DNA from 2 places in the Paenibacillus mucilaginosus 3016 genome. Region 1 is predicted to be linked to the other one. Evidence: a T-box and tRNA genes for the amino acid it is inferred to sense, from the RefSeq annotation. Region 1 holds a T-box; the other holds one or more tRNA genes.
What was found. The T-box of region 1 lies ahead of PM3016_RS29570 (valine--tRNA ligase). A T-box ahead of a tRNA ligase gene usually reads a tRNA of that ligase, here a tRNA-Val.

Region 1 (4,210 bases):
GCCGTGCTGAGGCTGCCGCTGAGGTCGATGTCCTCGTAACGGAAGCCGCCGAGGTTCATGAGCGCAAAGCGCGAAGCGTTCCAGATCTTGTTCGCGAAGTTGCGCGCCTGCTCGACCTTCTCCCAGCGGAAGCGCAGATCCTGCCCCGGCGTGGAGCCGGTGGAGAGCATGAAGCGCATCGCGTCCGCGCCGTACTTCTCGATGACCTCCAGCGGATCGACGCCATTGCCGAGCGACTTGGACATCTTGCGGCCTTCCGCGTCGCGCACCAATCCGTGAACAAGCACATCCTTGAACGGAATATCGCCCCGGAATTCCAGGGAACTGAAGATCATCCGGGATACCCAGAAGCCGATGATGTCATATCCGGTCACGAGCAGACTCGTAGGGAAGAAACGCTTCAGGTCCTCGGCGTCCTCATCCGGCCAGCCCAGCGTGGAGAACGGCCACAGCGCGGAAGAGAACCAGGTGTCGAGCACATCCTCATCCTGCTTCAGCTGCGTGCCGCCGCACTTGGAACAAACCGTAACATCCTCGCGGGAGACCGTCGTTTCGCCGCAGGCGCCGCAGTGCCAGGCCGGAATGCGGTGGCCCCACCACAGCTGGCGGGAGATGCACCAGTCGCGGCTGTTCTCCATCCAGTGCAGGTAGATTTTCTCGAAGCGGTCCGGTACGAAGTTCGTGCCCTTGCCCGACTTCTGCACTTCCACCGATTGATCGGCCAGCGGCTTCATCTTCACGAACCACTGCGTGGACAGGTAAGGCTCCACGACGGCACCGCTGCGCTCGCTGTGGCCTACCTGATGGACATGCTCCTCGATCTTGATCAGCACGCCAAGCTCCTTCATGTCCGCTACGATCTGCTTGCGGCAGTCGAACCGGTCGAGCCCCTGGTACTTGCCGGCATTCTCGTTCATCTTGCCCGACTCGTCCATGACGAGAATCTGCGGCAGGTCGTGGCGTCTTCCTACCTCGAAGTCGTTCGGATCGTGGGCCGGAGTAATCTTGACGGCGCCGCTGCCGAATTCCTTCTCGACATACTCATCCCCGATGATCGGAATCTCGCGGCCGAGAATCGGCAGCACGAGCGTCTTGCCGATGAGGTGCTGATAACGCTCATCCTCCGGATGCACCGCCACGGCCGTATCGCCGAGCATCGTCTCCGGACGGGTGGTCGCCACCACGATGAACTCTTCGCTGTTCTTCACCGGATACTTCAGATGATAAAGTGCGCCCTGCACTTCCTTATATTCAACTTCGATATCCGAGAGCGCCGTACGGGCCGCCGGGTCCCAGTTGATGATATATTTGCCGCGGTAGATCAGGCCCTTCTCATAGTAGCGGACGAACACTTCGCGAACCGCTTTCGACAGCCCTTCATCCAGCGTGAACCGCTCGCGGGAGTAGTCGAGCGAGAAGCCCATCTTCGCCCACTGCTCGTGAATCGTGGCCGCATAGTGATCCTTCCACTCCCAGACCTTCTCCAGGAATTTCTCGCGTCCGAGATCGTAGCGGGTCACTCCTTCTTCGCGCAGCTTCTGCTCCACCTTGGACTGCGTGGCGATGCCCGCATGGTCGGAGCCCGGCAGCCAGAGGGCGTCATACCCCTGCATCCGCTTCGTGCGGATCATGATGTCCTGCAGGGTGCAGTCGAGCGCATGCCCGATATGCAGCATGCCCGTTACGTTCGGCGGAGGAATCACAATCGTATAAGGCTCGGCGTCCTTGCGCTGTCCCGCCTTGAAGAACTCATTTTTGAGCCAGTAGTCGTACCATTTTTTCTCGGCGTCTTTCGGGTCATACTGCGTCGGCATGCTGATTTCCGGCGCCCCGGTTGCTTTGGTTTCTTCCATTGCTGCTGACCTCCAGTGTGTATCTCAAGTTTGGTTTAGCTTCCTCTGGTTTTGCTTTTGCCTTTTGCTCTTTGCCTTTAAGGTTTTTATGCCTTCCAAGGGTTTTGCGCCTTTTAAAGGTTTTGCTCCTTGAAAGTAATCCCCAATACGGAGTGAGGGGTATCTGCCGCAGGAGCGGAGCGTCCGCCTTTACACTTGGACTTCTTCCCCTACCCTTTCTCATTCAAAGAAGTCCAAGTGTAACAGCGGCCGGAGGCAGATACCCCGAACGTCACAGATCCCCCGAACGAAACAAAAAAGCCCTCCGTCCGCAAAGGACGAAAGGCTTGCGCTTTCCGTGGTACCACCTTTATTCCGCAGCTTTCCCAGGACCTGCCGAGCTGATAAAGCATACGGGGCCCGTGACGAAGGCACGGCACTTAGGGCAGGATAACGGCTGCAGCCGGCCGAATCTAGGCAAACGTTCAATTCGGCAACTCCGGGGCGACTTCGGCAGATACGTCCTGCGGAACCTTCCAGCCTGATGCCGGCTCCGCTCTCTGAAGGGTTCACTGCCTACTATTCCCTTTCCAAGTCATTAGGGGATGATCTATGCGTACTATGATAAACAATCCCGGAAGGAGAGTCAATATTTAGTATAGCCCAAAAAGCCTCAAGTCAAGCCCTGTTCGGCTTGACTTGAGGCACTTTTTTGCAAAAGTCGGGGTTAGACCTTCGGAATATACACGATCTGCCCTTCGTTGACTCCTCCGTCCCCAAGTCGGTTATAGAGCGCCAGCTCTCTCGAGCTGATCCCATAACGTTCGGCAATCGACTCCAGAGTCTCCTCCCTCTGCACGATGGCCAGACGGACTCTGCGGAATTCCTGCTGATCCTCCCTGCTCAGCAGCAGGTTCTTCCACTCGACCTTCTCGGCCGGTACGGCGGCCGGCGCAGGCGCGGCTTCCGGCTGGCTGCGGTTCTCGCGTCTGGCCGAAGAACGGTCGAGCAGCGAAGCGACCCCGAAGGAGCGGATCGGTGCCGCCGCTTCGGCCGCTGATGCAGCAGGTGCTGCAGGCTCCGCAGCCGGAGCCGCAGCGCTGCTGATGGACACCCGCGGTTCACGCGGCGCTTCAGCTGCCGGTGCTTCCTCTGCGGGGCCATCTTCCGGTGCCGGCCTCTCGAGGATAAACACGGACGCCTCCTCCCCGGCCTGGGACACCTCCTCGGGTGCATCCCAGCTCACAGGAGCCGATTCCTCCGGCCCGGCTCCCTGATGGGCTCCTTTGGGAACGGTGAATTCAGGCTCGAAGAGTGCGGCGTTGTTCCCTGGAGGGACAGAGATCCCAGGGGAAGCATCTCCATAAGGCAGCTCTTCCTCGGCCCGTTCCGGGCGCGCTTCATGAACGAAGAGCACTTCTTCCTCTTCACGGTCGCTGCGCCAGGTTTCCTCATCCGGGGAAGAGACGACCTCCAGTCCGCCGAGCGACAGGACGCCGGTAATATTGAGGCTGCGGCCCGACAGCAGATCGATATCGAAGTTATCGATTTCGACCGCAATATCCTCTACCCGGTGCACCCGGTTCAGCGGCAGGGTGATCTCTACCGGAATCAGATGCTCAAGCCTCTGGTTCGCCCGGTCCTGCTCGTCCACATACGTGCCGGTCAGCAGCAGATTCCCCCGGAGAAGGGCCTGCTCCCCCTGGCTGAGCACCTGAATATGAGGAACGAGTTCGACCTCCTCCAGCTCCTTGATGCCAAGCACCCCTTCGGATAAATGCACGCGTTCGTAGATATCGAAACGCAGTCCGCTTCTTTGATTCGTCAATGGAACATCCTCCCTCCATGCGTTGACCTGCCGTCCCGGCAGGCGCCAGATCCATACAATCGCCTTTTAGTCTCTACAATTTATATGGCTGGGCCGGAAGGAGCATGACTACTATTTTTCGGAGCGCTGCAGCCGCTCATACAGGGATTCAAAATCCCGGGGCCAAGGGCAGGACACGTCCACCGGCTCTCCCGTCAAGGGATGGTCGAATGTCAGCCTCTGCCCGTGCAGCGCCTGGCGGCCGATCTCAGGGGCGGACGGACCGCCGTAGAGCGTGTCTCCGAACAGCGGATGCCCCAGATGGGCCAGATGGACCCGGATCTGGTGCGTGCGTCCGCTTTCCAGCTTCAGCTTGACCAGCGCGGCCCCGGCGAACTGCCGCTCCACTTCATAATGCGTAACCGCCCGCTCTCCTGTGGGCGACACCCGGCGGCGCGTCGGGTGGTGCCGGTCCCGTCCGATGGCCGCGTCAATCGTGCCGCGGGCCTGACCGAACCGCCCCCGCACGAAGGCCGCGTACTCGCGGGAGATCCGCTTCTCCCGCATCTGC
Region 2 (4,210 bases), 800 kb from region 1:
ACAGACAGGGCTGCGGTACGGCATAGGGCAGACGGGCTTCGCCCAGGGCCCGCAGCACGGCGTGCTCGAACGCCGCTTTCTGCTCGTCCGCATGATTTTCATAGATGCGGAGCACATAGAGTGCCCCGTTCATCCGTATGTATCGGGTCGTGTTGTTGACACCGCTCTCTTTTTCTTCGACAATCCATGACGGGCTTGTGAAGTATTTGGCAAGGATCGAGCTTATTCGCTCCTCGGATGTGCAGAACATGTCCTATTCCCTCGATTCATGTCACCTTATGTAACAAAGTTAGGATCGTTTTTTGCTAGAACTATTGTATAATAGAATTATCCGAAGAGGAAAGGGAGGAATAGATTCCGATGACGACTGAACTCATTATCGGCGACCGCAAAATTCCCGTTCGATTCATTTCGAGTGACCAGAAAGCGATTCCAAGGCTCCTGACCGTGCTGGAAAGTTCGCAGCTGAAGCAGTCGATGCCGTCCTGCCCTCCGATCCAAGAGATCGACCATATCGAAGTCATCGGCAACAACGCCGTCCTGTACGACTCTAAAGCCCGCAGCAGCGTTCAACTGCCGCTCTACTAAGAGCGGTTTTTTCATATTTAAGCATTTATATCTCACCAGGCCCGATTCTGTCATCTTAGATTTCGGATAACCGCCCTTTTGTCCTTAAAGCCGGTGAGGCCGATGATCCTGTTTCCTTTCATGCTATCATTTTACCGATTGCCCGCGATGAACGGCATGCGGTATAGTAGACATACCATTCCCCATCCGAACAATCAGGAAGGACGGTCCGCCACATGAGCGAACAACCCAACAAACGCCGTTTCTTCCGGCTGAAGCTTCAGCGGCCGCTGGGCGCCGAGCTGCGCATGGTCGGTGTTCATGACAGCCATACGGTGACCCGCACGATGAAGACGGCCCTGCTGGACCTCTCGGCGGGAGGAGCCCGGTTCATTGCAACCGACCCGCTCCCTGATGAGAAGCACCTGCTGGTCGAGCTGCGGTTCACTGCGCTCGGGAGGGATTACAAGCCCCTTGGCGTCATCGTCCGTACGGTGGATACGGGCGGCCATCCGCAGTACTGTGCGCAGTTCTCGCTGGACGAGCAGGATACCGCGACTCTCGCCAGCGTGATCAATCAGCTGTCGATCAAGCTGCGCCGCAGTCCCGTCCTCTCCTCCTGCAGCTTCGTGCCCGAGGAGGAACTGGAAGGACTCGGCCCCTTCTAACGGGCCCGGCCGGACATGCCTGCCACGAGGTACCGCTTGCCCGACTCCGTATGCCAGGACCAGCTGCGAAACAGCAGCTGGTCCGTTTTTAATTTGTCGTGAAGATCCTTCAGGCCAAGCACCGCCGCATCGATCCCGTACTTGCCGAAGACGGAGAACAGATAAGCGGTCCGCTCCGAGCCCAGCGTCTTCCCGTTCAGCTCTTCCATCACTTCTTCCTTGCTCTCGTCGACCAGAATCATCTCGGTCCACACGACGATCCGCCCATCCGGCTTCAGAAGAGACAGCAGCGTCTGATTGTATGCTGTTACGAGTGAATTTCGGAGCGACCGGATCGCTTCGATGACCGCCTTCCGCTCCGCCTCGGTATACTGCTCCACATAACCGTGGAACTGCGCCAGAGCATCCGCATAGAAGAGCTGGGTGTGCACGCCCGAAGATACGACGAGCGAGAACGACTTCTTGAGATGCGGCATGATTTCGATCCGCCTGGCTTCAAAGGCGCTGTCCCGAAGGAACGCGATCAGCTTGTCCGCCGGCGCCCCGCCGCTGAGCAGCTCTTCGTACCGTTCATAGAATGAGATCTGATCAAGCCCCGTATAATCCACGCGGGTCAGCGACTTGATCCGTCCTGCGGCGGAGCTGCCGGTGGACTCCAGCACCTCTTCGAGGACGTTGTCCTCCGTGTCCAGCACCGTCAGGCCCTGGAACTGCGTGCTGACATCCGGCAGGTCCACATCGCCGTGATTCCCGGCGCCCAGCACGGCCGCCTTCTCGCGCGGACCGAGCTGCGCGATGGTGTCATGAATCAGCCTCCGGATATGGTACCGGTGGGTCCCCCACTCCGCTTCCCCCCAATCGAGCGTTTCCTTCTCTATAGACTCGGCCGAATCAGCCGGGAGCTGCGGTTCCATTCCCCAACGAAAGTCTCTCATGCGCTTCCCTTCCCTTCAGAGGCTTGGTTTTCCTGTAATTATAGCATAACGATTCCGGCGAAACCTATGCGAACCGTCACAGCCTGTTCCCCTCAGGCAGGGAATCTTTACAAAAAATATATAGAGGTGTTGACAAGGGGGAGCTCCCTTGATATGATAAGAATCGTCCCAAGCAAAACGAGATCAGATTTGATCCGTTCCTATTATGACTTGTTAGCTCAGCTGGGAGAGCACCATCTTGACAGGGTGGGGGTCACTGGTTCGAGCCCAGTACAGGTCATCAAGAAAAAACCTCTTCGATTCTCGAAGAGGTTTTTTCTTCTGTTCTCATGTACCGGCTGCGCCCCAAATCTTACGTATAGGGCCATACACATTCCTCCGGCTGCTTATCCCACAGGAAGGCTAAGAATTCCGTATCTTCGAGCTGGTGCATCTCGCTTCGGTCCCGGTATGAGATCCGGCAGCACAACCGGGGCTCAATCCACTGGACCCCTCCCTCCTGCCGCACACGCAGCTCCCGGGCAGCCTGAAGAAAGCGATCCCGGTCCTCCACCGTGAGGCCCTTGGAGACCCGGCCCACCGGTTTGTTCTTCACGGTGCGGAACTGCAGGCCGACCACCAGCTCAAACGGCTCGGAGCGGCAGCCCAGGATGACCGTGTCGATCAGGCGCGGGTGCTTGATCTTGATCCAATCGGAGCTTCGGCGGCCCGGTATGTAGAGGGAGGTCTTGCGTTTCGCCACGATCCCCTCCAGCTCCTGCGCGGCCGTCAGCTCGTACAGCCGGCGGCCCTGGGCTTCCACCGACACGGTAGGCGTGAGGATCCCGCCGCCTCGCTGCAGCAGCTCCCCGAGCCGGGCCTTGCGCTGCGTCAGCGGCTCCTCCAGATGCGGCCGGTCCGTGCAGAGCACGTCAAAGGCCGCGAAGACGACCGGATGCGTCTGGCGGGCGGTACGGATCTTGGCGGCCTGGCTGATCCGCAGCCGGTACGCCCAATCGTCGAAGACGGGACGGCCGCCGCGCAGCACGATGCCCTCGCCGTCGAGGAGGACGGAGCGGACCGGGAGGTCCGCCAGAGCCTCCCGCAGCTCCGGCAGCTTCTCGGTCACGATGCGCCCGCTTCGCGTATAGATCTCGCAGCGTTCCCCCTGCTTGTGCAGCAGCAGGCGCCCTCCGTCCCACTTGGGTTCGAACAGGAACGCCTCGTCATCGAAGGGCTCGCCCGCCGCCTCAGCCGTCATCGGGGCGATTGCCGTCAACAGCATGGATGCTCCTCCTCTCTCCGGGGGATTCCTCCCCCGCCTCCTTGCTCCTTCAGGCGCCTCCCTTGAATACAGTTATGCCTTCGTCGCTAGGTGAGCTCGCTGACCACGGCCTCCGCGGCGGAGGCCAGCGCTTCTCCCGCAAGGAAGATCTGCATTCCCCGGCGTCCCGCGCTGATGCTGACCGGGTCCAGGGCGAGCGCCTTCCGGTCGAGATACAGCGGATAAGCCTTCTTGATACCGAGCGGCGATACGCCCCCGCGGATATATCCGGTCAGTCCCTGGATCTCTTTGACGGGCACCATCTCGACCTTCTTGTTGCCGCTGACGGCCGCCGTTTTCTTCAGATCCAGCTCTTGGTCCCCCGGGATACAGACGACCAGCACGCCGGTCTTATCACCTCGAAGCACCAGCGTTTTGAACAGCTGGCCCGCCGGCAGACCCACTTTGGCCGCTACCGTCCCCGCGTCCAGCTGTTCCTCCTCCCATGTGTATTCATGCAGGGTATACGCCACCCTCAGCTGATCGAGCAGCCGGCAGGCATTGGTTTTGGACGCCACAGGAATCCCCTCTCTTGTTTTCTTCTCAGTTCATTCCCTTTCCTCGCTTCCCCCTATCATACCATAATCTCCCCGGCGTCCTGCAGTCTGCTGTGTTCATGCAGTCTGGCAGCCAAAAAACAGCGTACGAAGCATGAGCCCGTACGCCGTCTATGGGTACAATCTGTCGGATCTTGTCCTTGTTCCCAGAAAATTACACAATCTTCCTATGATTCGACA

Region 2: it encodes a tRNA-Val, which carries the amino acid that the T-box ahead of PM3016_RS29570 (valine--tRNA ligase) is inferred to sense. The anticodon was not compared.

What each region holds. Positions count from the first base shown of each region.
Region 1 is NC_016935.1:7,177,052-7,181,261, forward strand. Features, by position in the region: gene PM3016_RS29570 (valine--tRNA ligase) at 1-1,853, opposite strand, end outside; T-box leader at 2,164-2,434, opposite strand; gene PM3016_RS29575 (LysM peptidoglycan-binding domain-containing protein) at 2,560-3,660, opposite strand; gene PM3016_RS29580 (RluA family pseudouridine synthase) at 3,772-4,210, opposite strand, start outside.
Region 2 is NC_016935.1:6,382,025-6,386,234, forward strand. Features, by position in the region: gene PM3016_RS26170 (phosphotransferase) at 1-250, opposite strand, end outside; gene PM3016_RS26175 (hypothetical protein) at 361-588, shown strand; gene PM3016_RS26180 (PilZ domain-containing protein) at 804-1,235, shown strand; gene PM3016_RS26185 (hypothetical protein) at 1,232-2,170, opposite strand; tRNA gene PM3016_RS26190 (tRNA-Val) at 2,378-2,450, shown strand; gene PM3016_RS26195 (ATP-dependent DNA ligase) at 2,523-3,434, opposite strand; gene ybaK (Cys-tRNA(Pro) deacylase) at 3,521-3,991, opposite strand.